Regions from separate parts of the Candidatus Symbiopectobacterium sp. NZEC127 genome, predicted to be linked through region 1. Evidence: predicted binding sites of a transcription regulator. Region 1 holds the regulator's gene; each other region holds the start of a gene.
The links. Region 1 encodes Fur, which represses iron uptake genes when iron is present. Its sites were predicted from a motif close to ATAATAATGAGAACNACTATCAA; they were not measured.

Region 1 (7,968 bases):
TTGGTCTGGAACGCAATACCGTTGATCACCGTAGTGATCTCGGCGATGCGTTTTGAACTTCCTGAAATCTCCGCCATGGTTTTCACCACGTTATCGACAATCTCGCCCCCTTTTCTCGCCGTATTGGACGCTTGCAACGCCAATTGGCTCGCGTGATTGGCGTTTTCCGCATTCTGTTTGACGGTTGCGGTCAACTGCTCCATGCTGGCCGCCGTCTCTTCCAGTGCGGAAGCCTGATGTTCAGTACGCGATGAAAGGTCATTATTGCCGGAAGCAATCTCGGATGCGCCAAGGTAGATGGCATCGGTGCTGGAACGAATGGTGCTTACCGTCGTCGCCAGACTGGTTTGCATATTCCGCAGCAGAGGCAGCAACCGCCCCACACAGTTACGACCAAAATCATGAATCGGCTTGCCGAGTTGCCCGGAAGCGATAGCGCTGAAGTGATCGCGTAGCGTATCGAGTGGCTTCACCAAACAGGCCACCAGATAGCGATCGGTGAAAAACAGCAGCAGCAGCCCAACAATCAATCCCGTCAGCAAAATATTTTGACCAACGGCAGTGATTTGCTGAAAACGCACGCCCGCTGCGGCAAACTTATCGGAGCCTGCCTTGTTAAACGCGTTTACCGAGGCCCCGAATTGACGACTGAGGGCAGGCACCGTTTCCTTGGCATAGCGTTGATATTCATCCAACGCGTTGGCCTGCGCCTTTTGAAACATCGGATCAACGCCTTGGGTAATCAGGTTGCCCCAATCGCGGACCACCGCTTCAGCCAGCGCGGCATCCAACCCCGCATGATCGATGCTGCTAAAGGTGGCCAGATCGGATTTCAGGTTGTTCAATGCCGTCAATGCTGACGCCTGTTCTTTATCCGCCAGGGTGTTTTCACCGTTACGACGCCAATCCACTACCCGTGCCAAACGGGTTACCATGCGAAAATATTGATCGTTGCCCTGATTGACTAAATTCATGTTATGGACCAGTAAGGTACTGGTCTGTGAGGTCGTGGTCATCTCTTTGAAGGAGAAAATGGTGTAGACGGAAACACCGCCCCAAAGCACACAGAAAACCCCTAAAACCCATAACATTGCCGTTCTGATGGCGATGTTTCTAAAAAATTGCATAAGCCAGCTCCAGATATAAAATAACGTACGGTAGGGTTATTATTTTTAAAAAAATCATCAGGTTTGAAACAATCCCTAACGGGAAAAACACGCGATGCTTCACGTTTGCAAGCACACAGCGAACCTTCTACTTTCATCGTCAATATTAAAAGAATATTTAGTAGTTTCCCTCCGTGATCTACAGCACGCTGTGACTAAAAATTAGTTATTACTCATATTTTTCACAAAGATAGGGAAACGGGTGATAACAATGCCGCCGCTAAAGTAATTAAAAAAACTGGCGGAATTGCGCAAATGAGCTATGTGATAAAAACCCTGACTTAATAGCGGTTATTTTCGCTTTGGGTCAGGGAAAAGATACAAGTTTCTCCTACCCCCTGCGTCTGATATTATTACTTGATATGTAGGTGATAAACCGCACCATACCATTAAGAATAAAGAGGTTATTTTATCCATGGCACTCATAGGCATTTTCTTTGGCAGTGACACCGGCAATACCGAAAACATTGCCAAGACAATCCAACAGCAACTGGGCAGTGATGTTGCAGAGGTTCATGACATCGCCAAGAGCAGCAAAGAAGATATCGAAGCGTTTGATATCCTGCTGCTGGGTATTCCGACCTGGTACTATGGTGAGGCCCAGTGCGATTGGGACGATTTCTTCCCGACATTGGAAGAAATTGATTTCAATGGAAAAATCGTTGCCCTGTTTGGCTGTGGTGACCAGGAAGATTACGCCGAATACTTTTGTGACGCGATGGGAACGCTGCGCGACATTATTGAACCGCGCGGGGCAACGATTGTCGGCAATTGGTCAACGGAAGGTTACTATTTCGAAGCCTCTAAAGGGTTGGCAGACGACAACCACTTTATCGGTCTGGCGATTGATGAAGACCGTCAACCTGAACTGACCGGTGAACGCGTGAGTGCCTGGGTCAAACAAATCAGCGAAGAGCTCAACCTGAAATCACTGGCCGGTTGATCGCCACTGTTTTACATAAAAGCCCTGATAGCAATGTCAGGGCTTTATTAATAGATAAAACCGATTAAATTAATAGAAACATTTTTTTAACTTCCTGGTCTAAGCCTGTACAATAGTACCCATCGGTTTTGTACGTTTATCAATTTTCTCCATTTTACAACAAGAGATTGCGCGCAAATGCACACTTTCTTTATGGAGACGGTATTGTTAACATCCCATGGTTTTCATTTTTAATGCGCGGTTCTATAATTGAGACGCCATTACAATTTTTGAGCCGACCGATGTCATAGGCTTAATTGCCCCCATCGACGAGAAAGCAACAGGACTAAACCCGCATGACTGACAATAACACCGCATTAAAGAAGGCCGGCTTGAAAGTCACTCTGCCAAGACTGAAGATTCTGGAAGTGTTGCAGGATCCGGAGTGTCATCACGTCAGCGCGGAAGATTTGTATAAAAAACTGATAGATATGGGCGAAGAGATCGGTCTTGCGACCGTTTATCGCGTGCTTAACCAGTTTGATGATGCCGGTATTGTCACCCGTCATAATTTTGAAGGTGGTAAGTCAGTGTTCGAGCTGACACAGCAACACCACCATGACCATCTTATTTGCCTGGATTGCGGACGCGTTATTGAATTCCGTGATGAATCTATCGAAGCGCGTCAGCGCGAAATCGCAGACAGACACGGTATCAAACTGACTAACCACAGTTTATACCTCTATGGCCATTGCAGTACGGGCGACTGCCGCGAAGAAGAAACGCTCCACGACCCAAAATAAGTCAGGTTTTTTCTGATTGATGCCATAAAAAAACCGCCCAAACAGGCGGTTTTTTCATTTCAGTCAAACGCTGGCCTCAGCCAACCCAGGTATCACGCAGACCTACCGTGCGGTTAAACACCAGATGCGTTTCGCTCGAATAGCGGCGATCGGCACAGAAATACCCTTCGCGTTCAAACTGATACGCTTTTTCTACTTCTGCCTTTGCCAAACTCGGTTCAACAAAGCCCTGAGCCACTTTTAGCGAATCCGGGTTGATGGTTGCGAGGAAGTCATCCGCCGCACCTGGATTTGGCATGTTGAACAGGCGATCGTAAAGGCGGAACTCAGCCGGTAGCGCATGTGCGGCAGAAACCCAATGAATAACGCCCTTCACTTTACGCCCGTCAGCCGGGTCTTTACTCAACGTTTCGGCATCATAAGTGCAATACAGCGCGGTGATAACGCCCTGTTCATCTTTCTCAACCCGTTCCGCCTTGATGACATACGCATTGCGCAAACGCACTTCTTTACCCAGTACCAGACGCTTGTACTGTTTGTTCGCTTCTTCACGGAAATCGGCACGATCGATATAAATCTCACGGCTGAACGGCACCTGACGCGTTCCCATTTCCGGCTGATTCGGATGATTCGGCATGGAAACCCACTCTTCGTGGCCTTCTGGCAGATTCTCGATAACCACTTTTACCGGATCCAACACCGCCATGGCGCGCGGCGCATGCTCATTCAGATCGTCACGAATACAGGATTCCAGCGCCGCCATTTCGACATTATTATCCTGTTTGGTCACGCCGATACGACGACAAAACTCACGCACGGAGGCAGCTGTGTAACCACGGCGGCGCAGGCCGGAGATGGTTGGCATGCGAGGATCGTCCCAGCCTTCAACCACTTTTTCCGTCACCAGTTGATTCAGTTTGCGTTTGGACGTCACCGCATATTCCAGGTTCAAGCGCGAGAATTCATACTGACGCGGATGACAAGGAATGGTGATGTTGTCCAACACCCAATCGTACAGGCGGCGGTTGTCCTGGAACTCCAGCGTGCACAGTGAGTGCGTAATCCCTTCCAGCGCATCGGAAATGCAGTGCGTGAAATCGTACATGGGATAGATGCACCACTTTTTCCCGGTCTGGTGATGCTCGGCAAATTTGATGCGGTACAGGACCGGATCGCGCATCACGATGAACGGTGATGCCATGTCAATCTTGGCGCGCAGACATGCGGTGCCCTCAGCAAACCCGCCGTTGCGCATTTTTTCAAACAGGTTCAGGTTTTCCTGAACGCTGCGATCGCGGTAAGGGCTGTTTTTACCAGGGGAGGTCAGCGTGCCACGGTATTCGCGGATCTGCTCGGGAGAGAGTTCATCCACATAGGCCAGCCCTTTACCAATCAGTTCGACCGCATATAGATGCAACTGGTCAAAATAATCAGAAGAATAGCGAATCTCACCGCTCCAGGTGAAACCCAACCATTGCACATCCTGCTTGATGGACTCGACGTACTCGATATCCTCTTTCACCGGGTTGGTGTCATCAAAACGCAGATTACATTGACCGTTGTAATCTTGCGCCACCCCAAAATTGAGGCAAATGGACTTGGCATGGCCGATATGCAAGTAGCCATTGGGTTCCGGCGGAAAACGGGTTTGTACCAGGCTGTGTTTTCCAGACGCCAGATCTTCATCAATGATCTGACGGATAAAATTGGTTGGGCGGGCTTCGGCCTCACTCATGCTTGATTCCTCGATGCAAAACGACACATAACCCGCAATGATCCAACAAGCTACGGCAGGACACAACTGTTACTTGCACTAAATTTTATGAAATACACAGAAAGAGGCAAAACAACGGATGATTACGCATGAAGTAATCTAAAACGGGCGTCCTGTTATGCTAACGGCGATAAAAAATGCGGCGTGAGGAATACCCCACGCCGCACCATTCAACGCTAACAACACCATCACTGCTCGTGGTGAATTTGCTTCAAGGCCGTAGCGATCGCCTCCGCCTGCGTCCCCACAACAATTTGCACATTCTGTTTATTCAAGCGGATAACCCCCGCCGCCCCCAGGCGTTTCGCCTGGGCCTCATCCACTTGCGCAGAATCCACCACATTCAGCCGCAGACGCGTGATACAGGCATCAATCCCGACCAGATTGGCTTTACCGCCCAGCGCCGCCAAATACCCCTGAGCCAGAGATGTCGTATCATTCACCTTCTTTTCGGCAACGCTTTGATGTAGCGTCACACCCTCCGCTTCGCCACCATCAACCGACGGCTCGCGCCCCGGCGTCAGCAAGTTGAAACGTTTGATGGTGAAACGGAACGTCACATAGTAAATAACAAAGAACATCAGCCCTTGCGGAATCAGCATATACCACTGGGTAGCTAACGGGTTACGTGATTGAAGTACCATATCCACCAGCCCGGCACTAAAACCGAACCCGGAAATCCAATGCATGCTTGCCGCAATGAACACCGAAATCCCGGTCAACACGGCATGCAGCAGATACAGCACGGGCGCTACGAACATAAACGAAAACTCAAGCGGCTCGGTGATCCCGGTGAAGAAAGCGGCAAACGCGGCGGCCATCATAATCCCCGCCACTTTGCTTTTGTTTTCCGGACGCGAGCAGTGATAAATCGCTAATGCCGCACCCGGTAAACCAAACATCATGATGGGGAAGAACCCCGCCTGATAGCGTCCCGTGATGCCAACAACCGCTTTGCCCGCATCAATCGACTGCTGTCCACCGAGGAAATTCGGAATATCGTTAATGCCCGCCACATCAAACCAAAATACCGAGTTCAACGCATGGTGCAGGCCTACAGGGATCAGCAGGCGGTTGAAGAACGCGTACACGCCGGCCCCCACCGATCCCAACTGCTGGATATGCTCGCCCAGTGTGACCAGCGCACTATAAATCACCGGCCAGACATACATCAGGATGAAGGCAACAGCGATCATCAGGAATGAGGTCAAAATAGGCACCAGTCGACGCCCGCTGAAAAACGACAATGCCTCGGGCAGTTTGACATGGCTGTAACGGTTGTAGAGTTCCGCCGAAATAATACCGACCAGAATACCAATAAACTGGTTTTGGATTTTGCTGAATGCCTTGGGCACTTCGGCCAACGGAATATGCTGGATCATCGAAACGGCTGCGGGAGAGCACAACGTGGTCAGCACCAGAAAACCGACGAATCCGGTTAACGCCGCCGCCCCGTCTTTATCTTTGGACATGCCATAAGCGATACCCACCGCAAACAGCACCCCCATGTTTTCAATGATTGCGGCACCGGATTTGATCAGCAACGCCGCCAGCGCGCTCTCACTGCCCCAACCGTTGGGATCGATCCAGTACCCTATCCCCATGAGAATCGCGGCGGCTGGCAACGTCGCCACAGGTACCATCAGCGCACGGCCTACCCTTTGTAAATAGCTAAGAACACTCACATTATCCTCTCTCTCCCGCCAGGGGATACCAAACTGCCCGTTAAACCCATTCACAGCAGCCATCCCATTCAAGGCGGCTTGTGCTTGAAGTGTAAAAAAAATAATTCGCCACGCAAATTAAACCCTAACATTCTGTGACAGAACGCGCAAAACACCCGCATATTAAATCATTATACCTATCGATTAACTCACCTTATTTCAAGATAAAAAAAAACAGGCTAGACTAACTAATAACCTGTCTTTATCATCCAGACAGCAGCAAATTGGTTCACTGGTTTTGGAACGCTTATCCGGAGATTTATGTATGAGACTTATTCCCGTAGCCACATCAGAGCAGGTAGGCAAATGGGCGGCACGACACATTGTGCAGCGCATCAATGCTTTTAACCCCAGCGCCGAGCGCCCTTTTGTGCTGGGCCTCCCAACAGGCAGCTCACCGTTAGAAGCCTATAAAGCGCTTATCGTGATGCACAACGCGGGGCTGGTCAGCTTTAAACACGTGGTGACGTTTAATATGGATGAATATGTCGGTCTGCCAGCCGAACATCCGCAAAGCTATCACACCTTCATGTATGAGAATTTCTTCAATCACGTTGATATTCAGCAGGAAAATATTAACCTGTTGAACGGTAACGCCCCAGATGTGATGGCCGAGTGCCAACGCTATGAAGAGAAAATGACCGCCTATGGCAAGATTCACCTGTTTATGGGCGGTGTAGGTAATGACGGGCATATTGCGTTTAATGAACCGGCCTCATCCTTAGCGTCCCGTACGCGAATCAAAACGTTGACCGAAGAGACCCGCACCGCCAATTCCCGTTTCTTCGACGGTGATGTGTCTCAGGTTCCCAAATATGCGCTTACCGTCGGCGTCGGCACACTGCTAGATGCAGAGGAAGTGATGATTTTGGTGTCTGGCCGTAACAAAGCACAAGCGTTACAGGCAGCCGTAGAGGGCAATGTGAATCACATGTGGACCATCAGTTGTCTGCAACTGCATGCCAAGGCCATCATTGTTTGTGATGAGCCCTCTACCATGGAGTTGAAAGTCAAAACCGTGAAATACTTCCACGAGTTGGAAGCAGAAAGCCTTATCGGTCTTTAATCTGTAAGCCGGGAGTTCAAGATGTATGCGTTAACCCATTGTCGTATCTATACCGGGCACCAAATCCTGGATGACCATGCTATCGTTATCAACGATGGCACGATCGAAAGCGTGTGTCTCGAATCCGATCTCTCCGACACCCTGCCACGCCACAGTCTGAATGGTGCCTCGGTGGCCCCCGGCTTTATCGATTTACAGCTTAACGGCTGCGGTGGCGTCCAGTTCAATGACAGCCTTGATGCCATTTCCATTGCCACGCTGGAAACCATGCAGCATGCCAACCAACGCTCAGGTTGCACCAGTTTTCTCCCTACGCTTATCACCTCCAGTGATGCCTTTATCAAGCACGCGGTAGAAACGATGCGCGCTTATCTCGCATCACACGCCAATCAGGCGCTCGGCCTGCATATTGAAGGGCCCTGGCTGAATGTAATAAAAAAAGGTACGCACGATGCCCGCCTGATCCGTGCGCCAGAGCAACAGCTGGTTGACTATCTTTGTGCCAATGCGGAT
Region 2 (7,968 bases), on a different contig from region 1:
TGAGGCAGTCGTTAACATCGTCGCTTACGGCCGCCTTGCGGTTATCCCAGCCCATTTCGATATCGAGCACCAGCTTTTGCGAAATGGTTTGTTCCCAGTCGTAAACGCCGATAGTGGCAATCACGGTAAGTTCTTCTATAAATACAATATCCATCACGTCATTCTCTGTTTTTGGCGCTGTTTGGTATCACTTCCGCCGGAATATGCGTATTATCCACGGATGGCAACTGTAAAACGACCTTTATTCAACGGAACCGCGTTATGAGTGCTACCGCGCTTGGCATGATAATTTTCGCGTATCTGTGCGGCTCCATCTCCAGTGCGATTCTGGTGTGCCGCATCGCGGGTCTGCCCGATCCACGCCAGCATGGTTCAGGAAATCCCGGCGCGACCAACGTATTGCGTATCGGTGGCAAAGCCGCCGCCGCTACCGTATTGGTGTTTGACGTGCTGAAAGGCATGTTACCGGTCTGGGGCGCCTATGCGCTTGGCGTCCCGCCCCTCTATCTCGGTCTCACCGCCATTGCCGCCTGTCTGGGCCATATCTATCCGGTATTTTTCCGTTTTCGCGGTGGAAAAGGCGTGGCGACCGCGTTTGGTGCCATTGCGCCCGTCGGCTGGGATCTGACCGGTGTGATGACCGTCACCTGGCTGCTTACCGTACTGCTTAGCGGCTATTCCTCCCTCGGTGCCATTGTGAGTGCCCTGATCGCGCCCTTTTACGTGTGGTGGTTCAAACCTCAGTTTACCTTTCCGGTAGCCATGCTCTCTTGCCTGATCCTGATGCGGCATCACGACAATATTCAACGTCTGTGGCGCGGGCAGGAAGGCAAAATTTGGAAGCGCCGTGGCAAACAAGAAACCCCGCCGAACGATGACGCTGACTAAACGCCGCTGAGATTGAAAAACCGCAGCACTTTATAAATGGGTTGGCTATAATGGCCGCCACTCCATTTCTGACGTTAGAAAAAAGGAAACAGACATGAGTTTGATCAACGTCCCGGCGGGCAAATCACTGCCGGATGATATCTATGTAGTGATTGAGATCCCAGCCAACGCTGACCCCATCAAGTACGAAGTCGATAAAGAAACCGGCGCCCTGTTTGTAGACCGTTTCATGGCGACCGCCATGTTCTACCCGTGCAACTACGGCTACATCAACAACACCCTGTCTCTGGACGGTGACCCGGTTGACGTGCTGGTGCCGACCCCTTACCCGCTGCAACCCGGTTCAGTGATCCGCTGCCGTCCGGTTGGCGTGTTGAAAATGACCGACGAATCCGGTGAAGATGCCAAAGTGGTTGCGGTGCCGCACACCAAACTGAGCAAAGAATACGATCACATCAAGGATGTGAACGATCTGCCGGAACTGCTGCGTGGCCAAATTGCCCACTTCTTCGAGCAATACAAAGCGCTGGAAAAAGGCAAATGGGTGAAAGTTGAAGGTTGGGAAGACGTGGAAGCGGCCAAAGCCGAGATCGTTGCCTCCTTCGAACGCGCGAAGAAATAATTGCGCAACGCATCTACTTCCACCGTCATTCCCGCGAAGGCGGGAATCTCTTGCAGGTGAAACGCGTTTCTTCTGGCAAAGATCCCCGGCTTACGCCGAGGATGACGAGGTAAAGCGACTGTGTCATCAGTCTGACGGCGAGGGCTCTCCTCGCCGTTTTGTTTTCAGCAATCTGTCAAACATCGCGCTGCCGTTCGCGGCTCCAGTAAGCCATAAACGTGATGATGTCGCGTGGCACCTGACGTTCACCGGATAGGTAACGTCGCAGGTTTTTCACCACCGATGACTCCGCCGCCACCCAGCCAAAAAATTGGCCGTGCGTCTGACTGGCCGACTCCCACAGCAACTCGCCTTCTGCCACGTCATGCAATTCGGTAGTTTCTGCTTCTGGGCGCCTCTCCGGCAAACTCACATGCGTTCGCACGCTGTGCAGCAGTCGCTCGCCGTAAGAGGTTCCCTGCGGCTTACGCGGCAGCCAGTGTACCTCGGCAAAGGCAAACGCGCTCATATCTACACAGTCGGCTTCCAGCGGCACTTCGATAAACGCCTGCACCTGCACGGGGGTAGTATACTGCGCCAACTGTTCCAGAATGCCCTTGATAGCAGGTAACGCGGTTTCATCGCCAATCAGCAAGGCGTGGGTCATCTCCGCTGGCGGCAGCCACTCATAGCCACCGCTGTCACCTTCATACTCTCCCACGCACGGCGCAACGATGCGCAATGCATCCCCCGCTTGCGCCTGTATTGCCCAGGCAGACGCCGGGCCCTCGGTGCCATGAACCACAAACTCTACCGCCATTTCACCGTTAGCCGCATCCACCTCGCGCAGGGTGTAAGTACGCATCACCGGCCGCTGTGCCTTGGGCAGCGCCAACCACTGACGATACCAGTCATCACTATCTGGCAAATCGGGGTAAACGCCCTCGGCGGGAGGAAGCAGCAGCTTGATGCGTTGATCCGGTGCATCCATTTTCATCTGACGCACCGATTCGCCGGAAAATACGCAGCGCATCAGCGAAGGCGTCAGGTACACCTTGCGCGCCAGCACGACGTTAAAAATGCGGTATCTTTGTTTTTCTGCCATGACCTTTCTCATCTTATTCCGCTGGGGCAGCCAGAATGGCCCCGCGCCGGCCCAAAAGGGGGCGTTTACCTTAGCATTCGGGATTGATAATGAGAAACATTATTGTTAATAGAAGGATAACGAAATGGCGTGAACCGTAACCGACACCGCGCCGGTTACGATGGTATTTACACACTACGTGGTATCATTACTGCTCGCGCGTCAACCAATCACCATTGTCGATACGCGGCAACCCTGTTACCGAGTGTTGATACAGATAGATCCACGCGCTCCCGAGCGGGGTGTTGATCAACTCGCGCTTATAATCGTGACCATCACGCTTTAGCGCATCGAGTTCCGTCAGGATGGATGAGCTTATGCGATATACTTCGCAAAAAATTTCCCCCTCCCCGACTACCACCGCAGGATAATGGCCAAGGTCATACATCTCGTAACCACCGAGCTGACAATCCCCTAGCCACTGTGCGTTCGTCATCCAGTGACTGTTTCCCTGTTTGCGTCGTAAACTGCCATAAACAATAATTCGCATCGCTAAAACTCGAACTGATAGAGCACATTCAGTGCCTGATCAAGACCTGACACCGCTTCCAAATAGAGTCTTGGCATTAACCGATAACGCAACGTCAACGTTGCTAAAGAGTCAAATATGCCAATGCCGTATCTGACCTGAAGGCCTGGGAGGACGTAACCGCTGACCACAACCTGAGAGTCGTCGCCAGCGCCCTGTGTATCCAGAGCTAAATCACTTACGCCAAAGGCCTCGCCGATTTTACCCACAACTTGACCACTTTGTGCAACCCCTAACCCTACTAAGGCCGAGGTCATCATATTACTGTCTGAACCGGTGCTGTCCAGCCCTTGACCTCGTAACAGGTAAGATAATGCTTCTTGTTGCGATAATGTCGGGGTGGAAAACACCTCGATGTGCGGCGCGCTGGCCGCGCCGGTGATGCGCACACCCGCCGTCACACCATCCGCCGTATTATCAGGATTGCGCACCGCTTCGATGTTCAAATTCGGTTCGGCTGGCGGCCCGGAGAACACCAGAATCCCTTTTTGCACAATCAAATCCTGCCCGTAGGCCTTGAAACGTCCGGTAGGGATGTTGATCTGGCCGTTCAGCCCCAAACCGCGCTCGTCCTGCACCATTTTCAGATCGCCTTGCAAACTGGCTCGCAGGCCAAAGGCATCAAGGCGTACATCGTCCCCCACGCGAATGGTCAGGTTACTGTTGATGGGGATCGCTGCGGTGTTGCGCGTTAAAGGCTGGCGCTGTTCATCCAACAGCACTTCATCGGAGGAGACATCCACCGCATTTTCCGGCATCTGTTGTACGGTAATACGCGCCCAAGGCACCCTGACCGAACCATTGAGCGTGAAGAGCTGCGGCGTGGCGACAAACTCGATATCCGGCGAAACATCCAGCCGCACCGTCGGCGGCAGCGTGACACGAACGCGGTCGCCCTTCGCTGCAATACGTGCCCGCCACGCCTCCGGCTGATGCCAATCCGCATCACCGTTGAGATTAAGCTGCCCTTGCGTGGTTTTCAGAAAGCCCTGTAGCGTAGAGCTCATGCCGTTAAAGCTCACAGCCAAACGGCCATCGGTCAGATCCACCGGCATCCAGTGACCGTCGATGTCCAGCCCTTCCAGTGCCAGCTGTCCGTTTAACTGCGGCTGACGCACATTACCGCCAACGCGCAACGCGCCGTTCAGCATACCCGCCGCTTTTTCTCCCCGACTCAGCGCTGGATTCAGCAGCGCAAGGGAGATCTTGTCGATGGCAATATCGCCCCCCAGTTGGCGTCGCCCCTGCGGGTCCGTCACCTGAATATCACCGCGGAACTGGCCGTTATTGTGAATGGCGATACGCCACCCCAGCGCTGCACGGCCGCGATCGAGGTCCGCATTCAGCGTGAAAGTGTCAAAATCGACAGGCAGCGTGTTGCCGTTCATCTGCTGGCGCAGCGCAACCTTGTTTCCGGTGAGCGCGACTTTTGCCTGCGGCAGCCCGCCGCCCGGTTGCCAGGCAACGTCGGCTCGGCCGGTAAATACCCCGCTCAGCGCAGTGTCTGCGCCCAAAAACGGTTCCAGCATCTTCAAATCAAAACGGTTCAACACCACGCTGGCCTGGCCGCTGGGACCAATATCGACGGCTCGCGGCACGCACAGCTCCGCATTTGGGTTTTGCCAACAGTGTGCACCGAGCGTGATGCGCGCCAGCGCTTGCTGGTAATCCAGCGACATTGAGGGCGACAAACGCCATTCTCCCACCGGCGTAGTGAACTGGGTTTGATCCAGCGTGCCGCGCCAGCGCTGCTGCGCCCGGTCGAAATGCCCGGTCAATGTCAGTTGTCCGGCGACGGGTTCCCCCTCCACGTTCAAGCGCAACTGATGCTGCTGCTCATTACCCTGAGCGTTCAGCGTCAGCAGAGAAACCTTCAGCCCTTCCTGCTGCAATTGCTCAACGCGCAACGCCATGCGGCCATTCACTTGCGCCTCCGAGCGCACATCGCTTTCCAGCGTCAGGCGGTTGATCGATAAGCCCTGCCAGCGCAGCCCTGTGGCATTGAGATCTGCCAACAGCTGCGGTGCGGTGTGGTTGCCACGCAGCCGTACCGTACCGGCAACGCGACCCGCCAGCCCCGGCAACGCACCGTTTAACGCAGGCGCATCAATGACGCCGTCCAGTTGCCATTGCTGACCTAAATCGCCTTTGACGTTCAGCTGGTTCCGCCCCAACGCCAGGTTGATGCCGGGAATGTGCCACTGTCCCGCCGCATTGCCATTCAACGAGCCTTGCGCCGTCAGTTTGTTTTGCTTGATATTGCCGTTCAGGCGCAGTTCGGTGACCGCCACCTGCCAGTTACCGCCGTAGAAACTGCCGCGCGTGCTTACCTTGCCATCAATGCGCGCCGGCCATTCCGGCCATTGTTTCGCCGTATTAATGCCATCCAGCACCAGCTCGCTGCGCCAACTGATGGCCTTGCTCCAGTCCACCAGCGCGCGCAATTCGGTGGTGCCTTGCAACGCAGAGAGTCGCAGCGGGCTGATATCAAACTGCTGTAAATTGCCTTTGCCTTCCAATGCCAGCGTGGCGGGCGGCACGGCGCTACCGCGAATATCACCGTTGATCTTTAAGGCATAATCGGTGGCTTTCCCGGTCAGACTTAACGCCAGATTATTGGCCTGATACTCCGCTTCTCCGGTTAACGGCCAGGCGAGACGTTCAGACTGCACGGTCAACGCCAACGGCAATTCAGGCTGGGCCAACTGCGCTTTCAGGGTGAGCAGCGCACGCTGCGGCCCGGACAGGTTAAGCGTGGTGTTCAGCCAGTCATGCAGGCTGCCCTCTACCGTCAGTTTGATCTTCTCGCCTTTCAACGGCGCGGTATTCACCACCCCGTTCAGAACAAACGACAGCGGCCAGTTATCACTCAGCGTGGCCTCGCCCGCCGCGTGCAGGGCACCTTGCGGCGACTGGATTGCCAGTTTTTCCAGTTTAATGTGTTGCTGTTGGGTGGCGGCTTTCAATTGCAACGTGGTGAGGGTGATGTCTTGATCGCCCGTCAGCCGCAGTTGTTCCCCACGTAACTCGCTAATGTCTATATCAAGCGGCAGCGTGAACTCGGGCAACGCCGGCAGCAGCGGCTTGGCAAACAGCGCCTGTAGCTGCTCGCCCAATGCGGGTGGCATTGCCACTTTTTCCGGTGTGGACGGCGTTGCTTCCACCGGCGGTGAGGCAGCGGCCTGTGCCGTGGCGGAGGCGATATCGCCCACTTCCGATGCGGTGACTTTGCCATCCTCGGTGGCAGCCAGCGTACTTTCTACGACATCCGCTGCTGGTTTGGTTTTCAGCAATGCCACCAGCAGCGCATTGATTTGCGTTGGCAGCAAGGTCAACGCGCGTCCTTCCCAGTGCATGCCGGTGCGCAGTTCGCCCAGCGAGACCGCCGTATCATCCAGCGTGACGCGGATATTGTTCAGCGTCAGTTGGCTAAGGCGTATCGGGAACGGTGCCTTGAGCTCCCCCACCGGCGCACTCGGGGCCGGAGCCTCTGCGGGCGGCGGCATGGCGCTGCTGTCGATCACAACATCGAGATCGCGTAGCGCAATATCATTGATACAAATCTGGCTGCGCGCCAGGCAGCCCAGCTCAAGCGCGAGGTGCAGTTCACCGGCGTTAAGCGTGATACCCGGCGTTTGATACCCGACACCGCGCAGTGTCAGATCGCGCCAACCGCCTTGCACCTCGGCGATCTCCAAGCCCGGCACCCAGCGCGCCGCGCCATTGAGCAACAGATGTAGCCCCGGCGTGGTAAACAGTAATCCTGCCAGCGTGATCAGCAACAGCAACAACAATGCGATGGCCCCAATGGCTATTTTCTTTATCAGGCTCATAGCTCAGGCCCCAAACCAATATAAAACTGGAGATCGTTACGTTTCTCGGAATCGTTCACCGGAACGGCAAAATCGAATTTGACCGGTCCCACCGGCGAGGCCCAGCGGATCCCGACACCGGCACCGGTTTTCAGGTCATTGATCTTGAGATCGTTTACCGCATCACCGGTATCGACAAACACGGCTCCCCACCAGCGCCCGGTAAAGTTGTACTGGTATTCCAGAGAACCAGTCAGCAATTTTGACGCACCGGTCAATTTGCCTTCATCATCGCGCGGTGAGATGGAGCGGAATTTATAGCCGCGAATGCTGCGATCGCCCCCGGCGAAGAAGCGCAATGACGGCGGCACGCGGGAGAAGCTGTTGGTTTCAATCCAACCGACGTTGCCACGCGCGACAAAACGGTGCTTATCCTCCAGCGTGCGGATCCAGACGTTCTGCGCCTGTATCACCGCAAAATCGATATCCGAGCCCCAGGTGGTGTCCGAGATATCCAGCGAATAGCGCTGTGAATCGCCCCAGGTGGGCATGGTCCCGCCGCGCTGCCGCGTGCGGTTCAGCGTCAGGCCGGGATAGAGCAGCATGGTGGTATCGGTGACACTGCCTTGGGTAAAGTGATCGAGACTCCAGCGCAGGTTGATGGAGCGCTGCCAACCGCGATTAAGCGTCCAGAAGCGCGCCACGTTCAGCATGGTGCCGTCTGATTTGGTGTCATTCAGGTCTTCGCGTTTAAAACCGGCTTGCAGCAAATAGAACTGCTCCAACGGGCTTCTCAGCAAGGGGATTTTGTAACTGAAATCCAGCGACTGTTCCGGTGCCGAAACGCTCAGGCTGCTTTCCAGACTGTGTCCACGGTCGTTGATCCACGGTCTCCGCCACGTGGTCTGAAAGCGCGGCCCCACGTCGGTGGAGAAGCCTACCCCAGTTTCCAGTAAATTGCGCGCACGCGGCGTGACGACCGCATCCAGTGGCA
Region 3 (7,968 bases), on a different contig from region 1:
CCCACCACCACAGCCAGATCGGCTTGCATACCGATCTCTGCCAGGCTGCCGGTCAGCGCGTCGGGCAGGTTGAGCTCGTGGGCGATATGCTGCTCCAGCATGACCTGGTAGCCCTTGCTGTGCAGCCAGTGATACAACATCTCATGCGTCGCCAGTGCCGTGGGGTGGCGCGGGTGGCCCACAATGCCAATGCAATTGAACTGTTTAGTCATCGTTATGCTTTTCCTTACCCAGTGCCGCCCGGTATCACGAAATCTGTCGGTATATGTGACTGCTTCTCTTGAATCCCCGGTTTTGATCCCCATAATAAGCGAACAAGCGAGATGAATGCTAAAACCGCGGAGAATTTCATGAGTAGTAAAGAACAGAAGTCGCCTGACGAGCAAGTCGTAGATCAAATGGAAGCGGCACAGGGGCAACATGCGGAAGTGGAACCTGCAATGACAGACGTCGCCGACCCGCGTGATGAACGTATTGCTGAACTGGAAGCGCAACTGAGCGAACTACAGCAGCGTGAGCGCGATACCGTGCTGCGCGCGCGTGCCGAAACGGACAATATCCGCCGTCGCGCTGAAATGGACGTGGAAAAAGCGCACAAATTTGCGCTGGAAAAATTTGCGGGTGAAATGCTGCCGGTAATTGATAACCTCGAGCGTTCGCTGGATGCTGCCGATCGCAGCAATGAGTCCCTTGCCTCGTTGATTGAGGGTGTGGAACTGACGCTGAAATCGTTGCTGGATGCGGTGCGCAAATTTGGTATCGAGGTGGTGGGTGACGTGAACGTACCGTTTAACCCGGAAGTGCACCAGGCCATGACCATGCTGGAATCGGCCGACCATGCGCCCAATTCCGTAATGATGGTAATGCAAAAAGGTTACACCCTGAACGGCCGCTTGCTGCGTCCTGCGATGGTCGCTGTTTCCAAAGCGAAGGGCTGATTTCCCTGAGCGACCCGCGCGTGCCCTGAAGGCAGGCGTAACAAATTGAAATCAATAAAAACCCCAAGTGACTTTACCTTGGGGTTTTTTGTTTATATTTTGTTAACAATATGGCTGTGATCACATTTTTAGCTATCGCAGCAATCCGTTTTACCACTCCAAATGCACTTGATAATCATTATCATTCATGACAGAGTGAATCATTATAGAGGTAATAAAGGGTCATCGTATGCCGGGGAGCCGAGTGATAGAGACGGCCAGCCGCACATCAAGGAAGCTTAAGCTTTCCCTGATGGGGCCAGCATTTATAGCGGCGATCGGCTATATCGATCCGGGTAACTTCGCCACCAATATTCAATCGGGGGCGGCCTACGGCTACCAATTGCTGTGGGTGGTGGTATGGGCCAACCTGATGGCGATGTTGATCCAACTGCTTTCCGCCAAGCTTGGGATTGCCACCGGGAAAAATCTGGCAGAGCACATTCGCGATCGTTTCCCTCGCCCTGCGGTGTGGGCCTATTGGGTGCAGGCGGAGATTATCGCCATGGCAACCGATTTGGCTGAATTTATCGGTGCTGCCATCGGCTTTAAGTTGCTGTTGGGGGTTTCGCTGCTTGAGGGCGCAATCCTCACGGGCATTGCAACCTTCCTGATTTTGGCGCTGCAACAGCGCGGTCAAAAGCCGCTGGAGATGATTATCGGCGGTCTGCTGCTGTTTGTCGCTGCCGCGTATATCGTCGAGCTGATCTTCTCTCGTCCTGAAATGGCCTCGTTGGTGCGCGGAATGGCTGTGCCGCAGTTGCCCACTTCGGATGCGGTGCTGCTGGCCGCTGGGGTATTGGGGGCCACCATTATGCCCCACGTGATTTACCTGCACTCTTCATTGACCCAGCAGGGCGAGGCCCACACCCGTGCCGAGCGCTACGCCGCCACCAAAATCGACGTGGCAGTGGCGATGACCATTGCCGGATTCGTCAATTTGGCAATGATGGCTACTGCGGCGGCGGCGTTCCATTTTAGCGGCAATCAGGATATCGCCGATCTGGAACGTGCCTATCTCACCCTCGATCCACTGTTAGGGAAGGCAGCTGCGACCATTTTTGGCTTAAGCCTGGTGGCTGCGGGGCTCTCTTCGACCGTCGTGGGGACGCTGGCTGGTCAAGTGGTGATGCAAGGGTTTATCCGTTTTCATATTCCACTGTGGGTGCGGCGCACGGTCACCATGCTGCCCTCGTTTATTGTGATCATGTCCGGCATGGAACCTACTCGCGTGTTGGTGCTGAGCCAGGTGCTGCTCAGTTTCGGCATTGCGCTGGCGCTGGTGCCGTTGTTAGCCTTTACCGGAAATCGGGCGTTGATGGGAGGTATGGTCAACGGTCGTTGGGTACAGAATGCCGGTAATGTGATTGTTTTTGTTGTTATTTCTCTTAATGCGTATCTGCTGGTCAGCACGTTTTTCCTCAGCTGACGCAACATAATATTTCTCACGGCTAACGGATTGTCGTCACAATAAATGTGATGGCAGTCCATTTTTTTTATCAAAAGGCTGGCGCTCATTTTTCCTCCTCTCTATTATCTGGATCATTAATACGAACAGCGTTCGCATATGCGAACAATAAGAGGTGAGAGATGCCAGCTTTTGATTACAGTAATCCCGTCAAATTTCATTTTGGATTAGGACGACACAAGCAAGTGGGCGACATTGCCCGTCCTTACGGTAAAAAGGCACTGCTGGTGGCGTCAGACAGTTCCAAACCTACCGGGCAGTTGCAGGCGGTGCAGCAGTCGCTGACGGAAGCGGGCGTCGCGTTTGCGGTTTACGATCGCTTTATGCAGAACCCGCTGTCCACGCTGGTGGCTGAAGGGGCGCAGGTCGCTGTCGATGAAGGATGCGATCTGGTGATCGGTCTGGGCGGCGGCAGCGCGATGGACATGGCGAAAGGAATCGCCTTCTCTGCGGTCAATGAAGGAAGCATCTGGGATTACGTGTTTGGTCGTAAAGTCGGCACCCGCGCGTTGCCGATCATCCTCATCCCAACCACCGCAGGCACCGGCAGTGAAGCTAACCGCACCGCGGTATTCACCAACCCGGAAACCAACGACAAGAAAGGCTTGGTGAATCCGCTCATCTACCCGAAGGCGGCCATTATCGATCCTGAATTGATGCTGACTCTGCCAAAACGCGTGATCGCTGGGCCGGGAGCCGACGTGCTGTTCCATGCTCTTGAATCCTTCATTTCCAAGAATGCCACGCCGTTCAGTGAAATGCTGTCCCTGCGTGCGATTGAGCTGATCGCGCAGAACCTGCCGCTGGTCTATGACGATGTCACCAACGTCGCCGCCTGGGAGAATGTCACGCTGGCCAGCTCCCTGGCAGGCATGGCAATTGACTGTGCGGGCACCACGCTGCCGCACGCGTTGCAGCACCCGATGGGCGGTCTGCTGGACGTGGTGCACGCGGAAGGTATCGCGGCCATTTACAAACCCTTTATGGAATATACCTGGCCTGCGGCACCGGAGAAATTTGCCGCTATCGCCAAAGCCATGGGGGTAGATACGCGCGGCATGAGTCAGGAGCAGGCAGCGGAAAGCAGCGTGGCAGCGGTTCATCAATTCCTGACCGGCATTAATATGGTGCCTACCCTGACGCAATTGGGCGTTAAAGAAGAGCACTTCGATTGGTTGATTAATAATGTATTAACCACCATGAAAGTCGTGCTATCGAATAATCCACGCGTACCAGACGGAGAAAAGATTCGAGAAATTTATCAGGGCTGCTTGTAATTCTGTCTGCGTTATCCACCAGGGATAAACGCTTATTTATCGGGTGCGAATTGTTATTAATAACGACCCGCACCAGATAAGAAAAAGCTATTCCACCTGACGAGATTTTTTCGTCAGAGGACTTCTGTACCCTATTTTTGATGCCCGTTATAAATGTTATGAAAATAAGAGGCTAACGATTATGTTTGTGGTTATTGATTGTGGTTCTACCAATACCCGCCTTTATCTGATCAACGATCAGGCGGTAATCAGTAAAAATGAAATTCCCGTCGGGGTAAACAGCACGGCAGCGACCGGTAACAATACGGCCTTGAAAGAGGGCATTGCGGCCGGTTTCCAACAGTTGCTGGCGCAGGAAAGCCTGACGCTCAACGATGTGCGCTTTGCCATCGCTTCAGGGATGATCACCTCTAACCTGGGGCTGGTGGAGATCCCGCACCTGACTGCACCGGTCAATATCGACGATCTTGCCACCTTTGCCCGCCAATATCGCGACCCGGCCATTTTCCCGGTTGATATTCCAGTGGTGTTCATTCCCGGTATTAAAAATGCGCCAGGCAAGGGGGGATGGGAAGGGATCGCATCGCTGGATTTAATGCGTGGTGAAGAAACGCAGGCGATTGGTGTGCTGAGCCGCCATCAGCCCGCGTTGCCGTGCACCATCATTGAATTGGGATCGACCACCAAGCTGATTCACATTGATGCGCAAGGAAGACTGGCTGGCAGCATGACGTCGCTGAGCGGTCAGGTGTATGCCGCTGTCCTGAAAGAAACTTTTATCGGCTCCAGCGTTAAAAGCGCTGAGCCCCAACCTGACTGCTTTTCTGAGCAGATTGCCGATGCAGCATACCGCAGCGTCCAGCAGAGCGGGCTGTTGCGCACCATCCTGCTGACCCGTTTTATTCAATTCTCACTGGATACCCAACCGGCGGAGCGCAAGCTGTTCTGCGAAGCGGCGATAGCGGCTGATGACATGAAACTGTTTGCCGATGCCCAGCAGCAAGGGTTTGACCTGAACGGTGAGGTGATTTTTGTCGGCAACGCGCAGCGCTGCCATATCTACCAGCACATGATGAAAAACGTGCTCGGTCTGACGCGCCCGGCGACGCTTATCACCGCGCGGGACGAGATTGACCGGCTGGTGGTGGAAGGGGCGGGCTATATCGCCGCTCGCGTTGAACTGGGGCAACAGGGCTGAGGCAGGAGAGAAACATGTATTCCGTTACCATCGATACCGGCACCACCAATACTCGCGTTTTTGTCTGGCAGGACAATCGCATTATTGCTGAAGCCAGCCAGGCAGTTGGCGTGCGTGACACGGCCATCACCGGCAGTAAAGAAACCCTGACGCGGGGCGTGCAGGCTGCGGTTCAGGCCGCGCTGGCACAGGCAGCGTTACCGCCGGACGCTAAAGTGACCTACCTGTCTGCCGGCATGATCACCTCCAATGTTGGCCTGTGTGAGATCCCACACGTTGTGGCACCCGCTGGCATTAACGAATTGGCGGCGGGCATGGTGCAACAGGTCATTCCCGAGGTGAGCGATCAGCCGATTTGGTTTGTTCCCGGCATCCGTAACAACGATGGCGCGGTTGCGCCGGAAAACGTCGAAAAAATGGATGTGATGCGCGGAGAGGAAGTGGAAACCATTGGGGCCATTGCCGCGCTGGACATTCGCGGCCCGGCGCTGATTATCCAACCGGGTTCCCACTCCAAATTCATTAAAGTCGATGCGGATAATCGCATTGAAGGCTGCGTAACCACCATTGCCGGTGAGTTACTGGACGTGATTACTCAGCGCACCATTCTGGCCAGCTCGCTAAAACACCAGTTCGCCAATGAAGTAGAAGCGCAGTATCTGCTGCAAGGTGCGCATGATTGTGCCGCCGTCGGTCTGGCACGCAGCTGCTTCTCGGTACGCATTCTCGATATGTTCGCTTCACTGAGTGATAACCAAAAGGCGAACTATTTGCTCGGTGCGGTATTACAAACGGATATTCTCGCGATCAAAAACAGCAAAGCGCTGAATATCTCCCCGGATGCCACATTAGTGATTTGCGGCAAGAAAATATTAAAGAACGCCTTTGAAATATTAATTAAGGATGATGCCTTTTTTACCGGTGATGTGGTGGTGATTGATGATAATCAGCCCTCGCTGTCTGGCTTAGGTGCATTGGAAATTGCCCGGGTCAGGAAAATTATTTAACGAACATTCCGCCTGTTAGCAGGCAGAAGAATGTCATTACCTCTTACCCTACAGGTATTATTATAGGAATATCACGATGAGTACTCTGGTTAATACCGACGCCGCGAGTAAAAAAATCGGCAAGAAACGGTGGTTTGTCGTTTTCTTGTTATTAATTGGCGGCGTTATCAATTATCTCGACCGCGCGGCATTATCCATTGCCGCACCCGACATGATGAAAGATCTGCATTTGACCAATACCGATATTGGCTTGATGGGATCGGTGTTTGCGCTGATTTACGCCATGTGCCAGCTGCCTTCCGGCTGGCTGGTCGATAAATTTGGGCCGAAGAAAGTTTACAGCTGGGCCATCGGCCTGTGGAGCGGTGCCACCATGCTGACCGGTGCCTGTAGCAACCTGACGACGCTACTGTTTGCGCGCGGTATTTTGGGTATCACCGAAGCGCCATGCTGGCCGGGTGCGGCGAAAATTACCGCCTCCTGGTTCCCGAAAAAGGAACGTGCGCTGGCAACGGGCTTCTGGGATGCGGCATCCAAATGGGGCCCGGCCATCGCTCCTCCGATTCTGGTTGCCATCATTGTACCGTTCGGCTGGCGTGCCCTGTTCTTTATCGCCGGTGGTATTGGTCTGATCTTCCTGGTGTTTTTCATCTTCGCTTACCATCAGCCGGAAAAACATCCGACGCTGAGCAAAGAAGAACTTGATTACATTAAAGAAGGTGGCGGCGGTACCGCCGAGAAACTGGGCAACAGCGAAGTCACCATTAGCTGGGGCGGGTTGTTCAAGTACAAATGCGTGTGGGGCATGATTCTGGGCTGGTTCTGCTATGTGTGGATGATGAACATTTTCACCACCTTCCTGCCGCTCTATTTGATGAAAACCCAGAACATCGAACTCAAAGCGTTGGGCATCTACGCCAGTATCCCTTACTTCGGCGGTATCGTCGGGGCCATTGGTGGCGGGTATCTTTCCAAATGGTTGATGGACAGGGAAATTTTCAGTGATTCACTGGTTGCTAAACGCGTCACCATCAGTATCTCCGCGCTGCTGGCAGGCGTTGCAGTCGTGGCTATTCCGTTCGCCACCAGCCTGACCGGTACGCTGGCCCTGTTGGTGATTGCTATGGCGCTGCTCTCGGCACTTTCTGCAACCGGCTGGGCATTACCGGGTGATGTCGCTCCGGCATCCATGGTGGCTTCCGTGGGCAGTATCCAGAATTTCGGCGGTTACTTCGCCGGTTCACTCTCACCGTTGGTGACCGGCATGATCGCCGATGCCACCGGTTCTTACACCATGGCGTTCGTCAGCGGCGGCATTATCGCTGGCTGTGCCGCCCTGTGCTACTGGTTCATCGTCAGAAAACCGATCGTCGCTAACGCATGATCGCAGTGAAGGCGGCCTCGCGCCGCCTTTTTCGCCGTTTGTTGCAGTCGATTTAATAGTTAATTAAAGGGTTATGAGGTTATCAATGATTAAGCACCGAGTGATTCACGCCATAGAAGAAACGGGCATTATCGCGATTGTCAGAGGGACAAAACCCGAGGAGGTGATCCCCGTGGCACGCGCGCTCTACGATGGCGGCGTGCGCGTGTTGGAAGTGACCTGCAACACGTCAGGTTATCTGCGCAGTATTGAAGCGCTCTCGACGGAATTGGGCGACAAAATGTGGATCGGTGCGGGCACCGTGATCAATCCGGTGATGGCGCAGTTGGTGATGGATGCGGGCGCTACTTTTGTGCTGGCACCGGATTTTAATCCACAGGTGGTCAGCATGGTGCATGAAAAGCAGAAGCTGATGATCCCGGCCGTCGCCACGCCGTCGGAAATATTGCAGGCGTGCCGCATGGGCGTCGATTTGTTGAAGCTGTTCCCTGCCAACGGCCTGGGCGTCAACTATCTGAAAGAGTTGCAGGGACCGCTTAACAATCTCTCAATCATTCCTGTTGGTGGCGTGACGCTGAATAATGTCGCAGACTTTGCGCAAGCGGGCGCATTTGCCGTTGGGGTGGGCAGCGAACTGATCAATAAAACGTTAGTGGC

Region 2: a site for Fur is predicted at 2,678-2,700, ahead of J5069_RS15360 (siderophore-interacting protein). Genes of this name have one in related genera too.
Region 3: a site for Fur is predicted at 1,107-1,129, ahead of J5069_RS12685 (Nramp family divalent metal transporter). Genes of this name have one in related genera too.

Annotation. Positions count from the first base shown of each region.
Region 1 covers NZ_JAGFPG010000004.1:360,988-368,955, reverse strand. Annotated here, with positions in the region: gene J5069_RS17400 (methyl-accepting chemotaxis protein) at 1-1,127, opposite strand, end outside; gene fldA (flavodoxin FldA) at 1,582-2,109, shown strand; gene fur (ferric iron uptake transcriptional regulator) at 2,445-2,891, shown strand; gene glnS (glutamine--tRNA ligase) at 2,968-4,626, opposite strand; gene nagE (N-acetylglucosamine-specific PTS transporter subunit IIBC) at 4,854-6,350, opposite strand; gene nagB (glucosamine-6-phosphate deaminase) at 6,655-7,455, shown strand; gene nagA (N-acetylglucosamine-6-phosphate deacetylase) at 7,477-7,968, shown strand, end outside.
Region 2 covers NZ_JAGFPG010000003.1:433,582-441,549, reverse strand. Annotated here, with positions in the region: gene folB (bifunctional dihydroneopterin aldolase/7,8-dihydroneopterin epimerase) at 1-154, opposite strand, end outside; gene plsY (glycerol-3-phosphate 1-O-acyltransferase PlsY) at 262-888, shown strand; gene ppa (inorganic diphosphatase) at 983-1,510, shown strand; gene J5069_RS15360 (siderophore-interacting protein) at 1,686-2,594, opposite strand; gene J5069_RS15355 (gamma-glutamylcyclotransferase) at 2,782-3,123, opposite strand; gene tamB (autotransporter assembly complex protein TamB) at 3,126-6,995, opposite strand; gene tamA (autotransporter assembly complex protein TamA) at 6,992-7,968, opposite strand, start outside.
Region 3 covers NZ_JAGFPG010000002.1:596,267-604,234, forward strand. Annotated here, with positions in the region: gene nadK (NAD(+) kinase) at 1-212, opposite strand, end outside; gene grpE (nucleotide exchange factor GrpE) at 351-938, shown strand; gene J5069_RS12685 (Nramp family divalent metal transporter) at 1,168-2,406, shown strand; gene J5069_RS12690 (iron-containing alcohol dehydrogenase) at 2,568-3,722, shown strand; gene J5069_RS12695 (2-dehydro-3-deoxygalactonokinase) at 3,904-4,920, shown strand; gene J5069_RS12700 (2-dehydro-3-deoxygalactonokinase) at 4,935-5,927, shown strand; gene J5069_RS12705 (MFS transporter) at 6,004-7,311, shown strand; gene J5069_RS12710 (bifunctional 4-hydroxy-2-oxoglutarate aldolase/2-dehydro-3-deoxy-phosphogluconate aldolase) at 7,397-7,968, shown strand, end outside.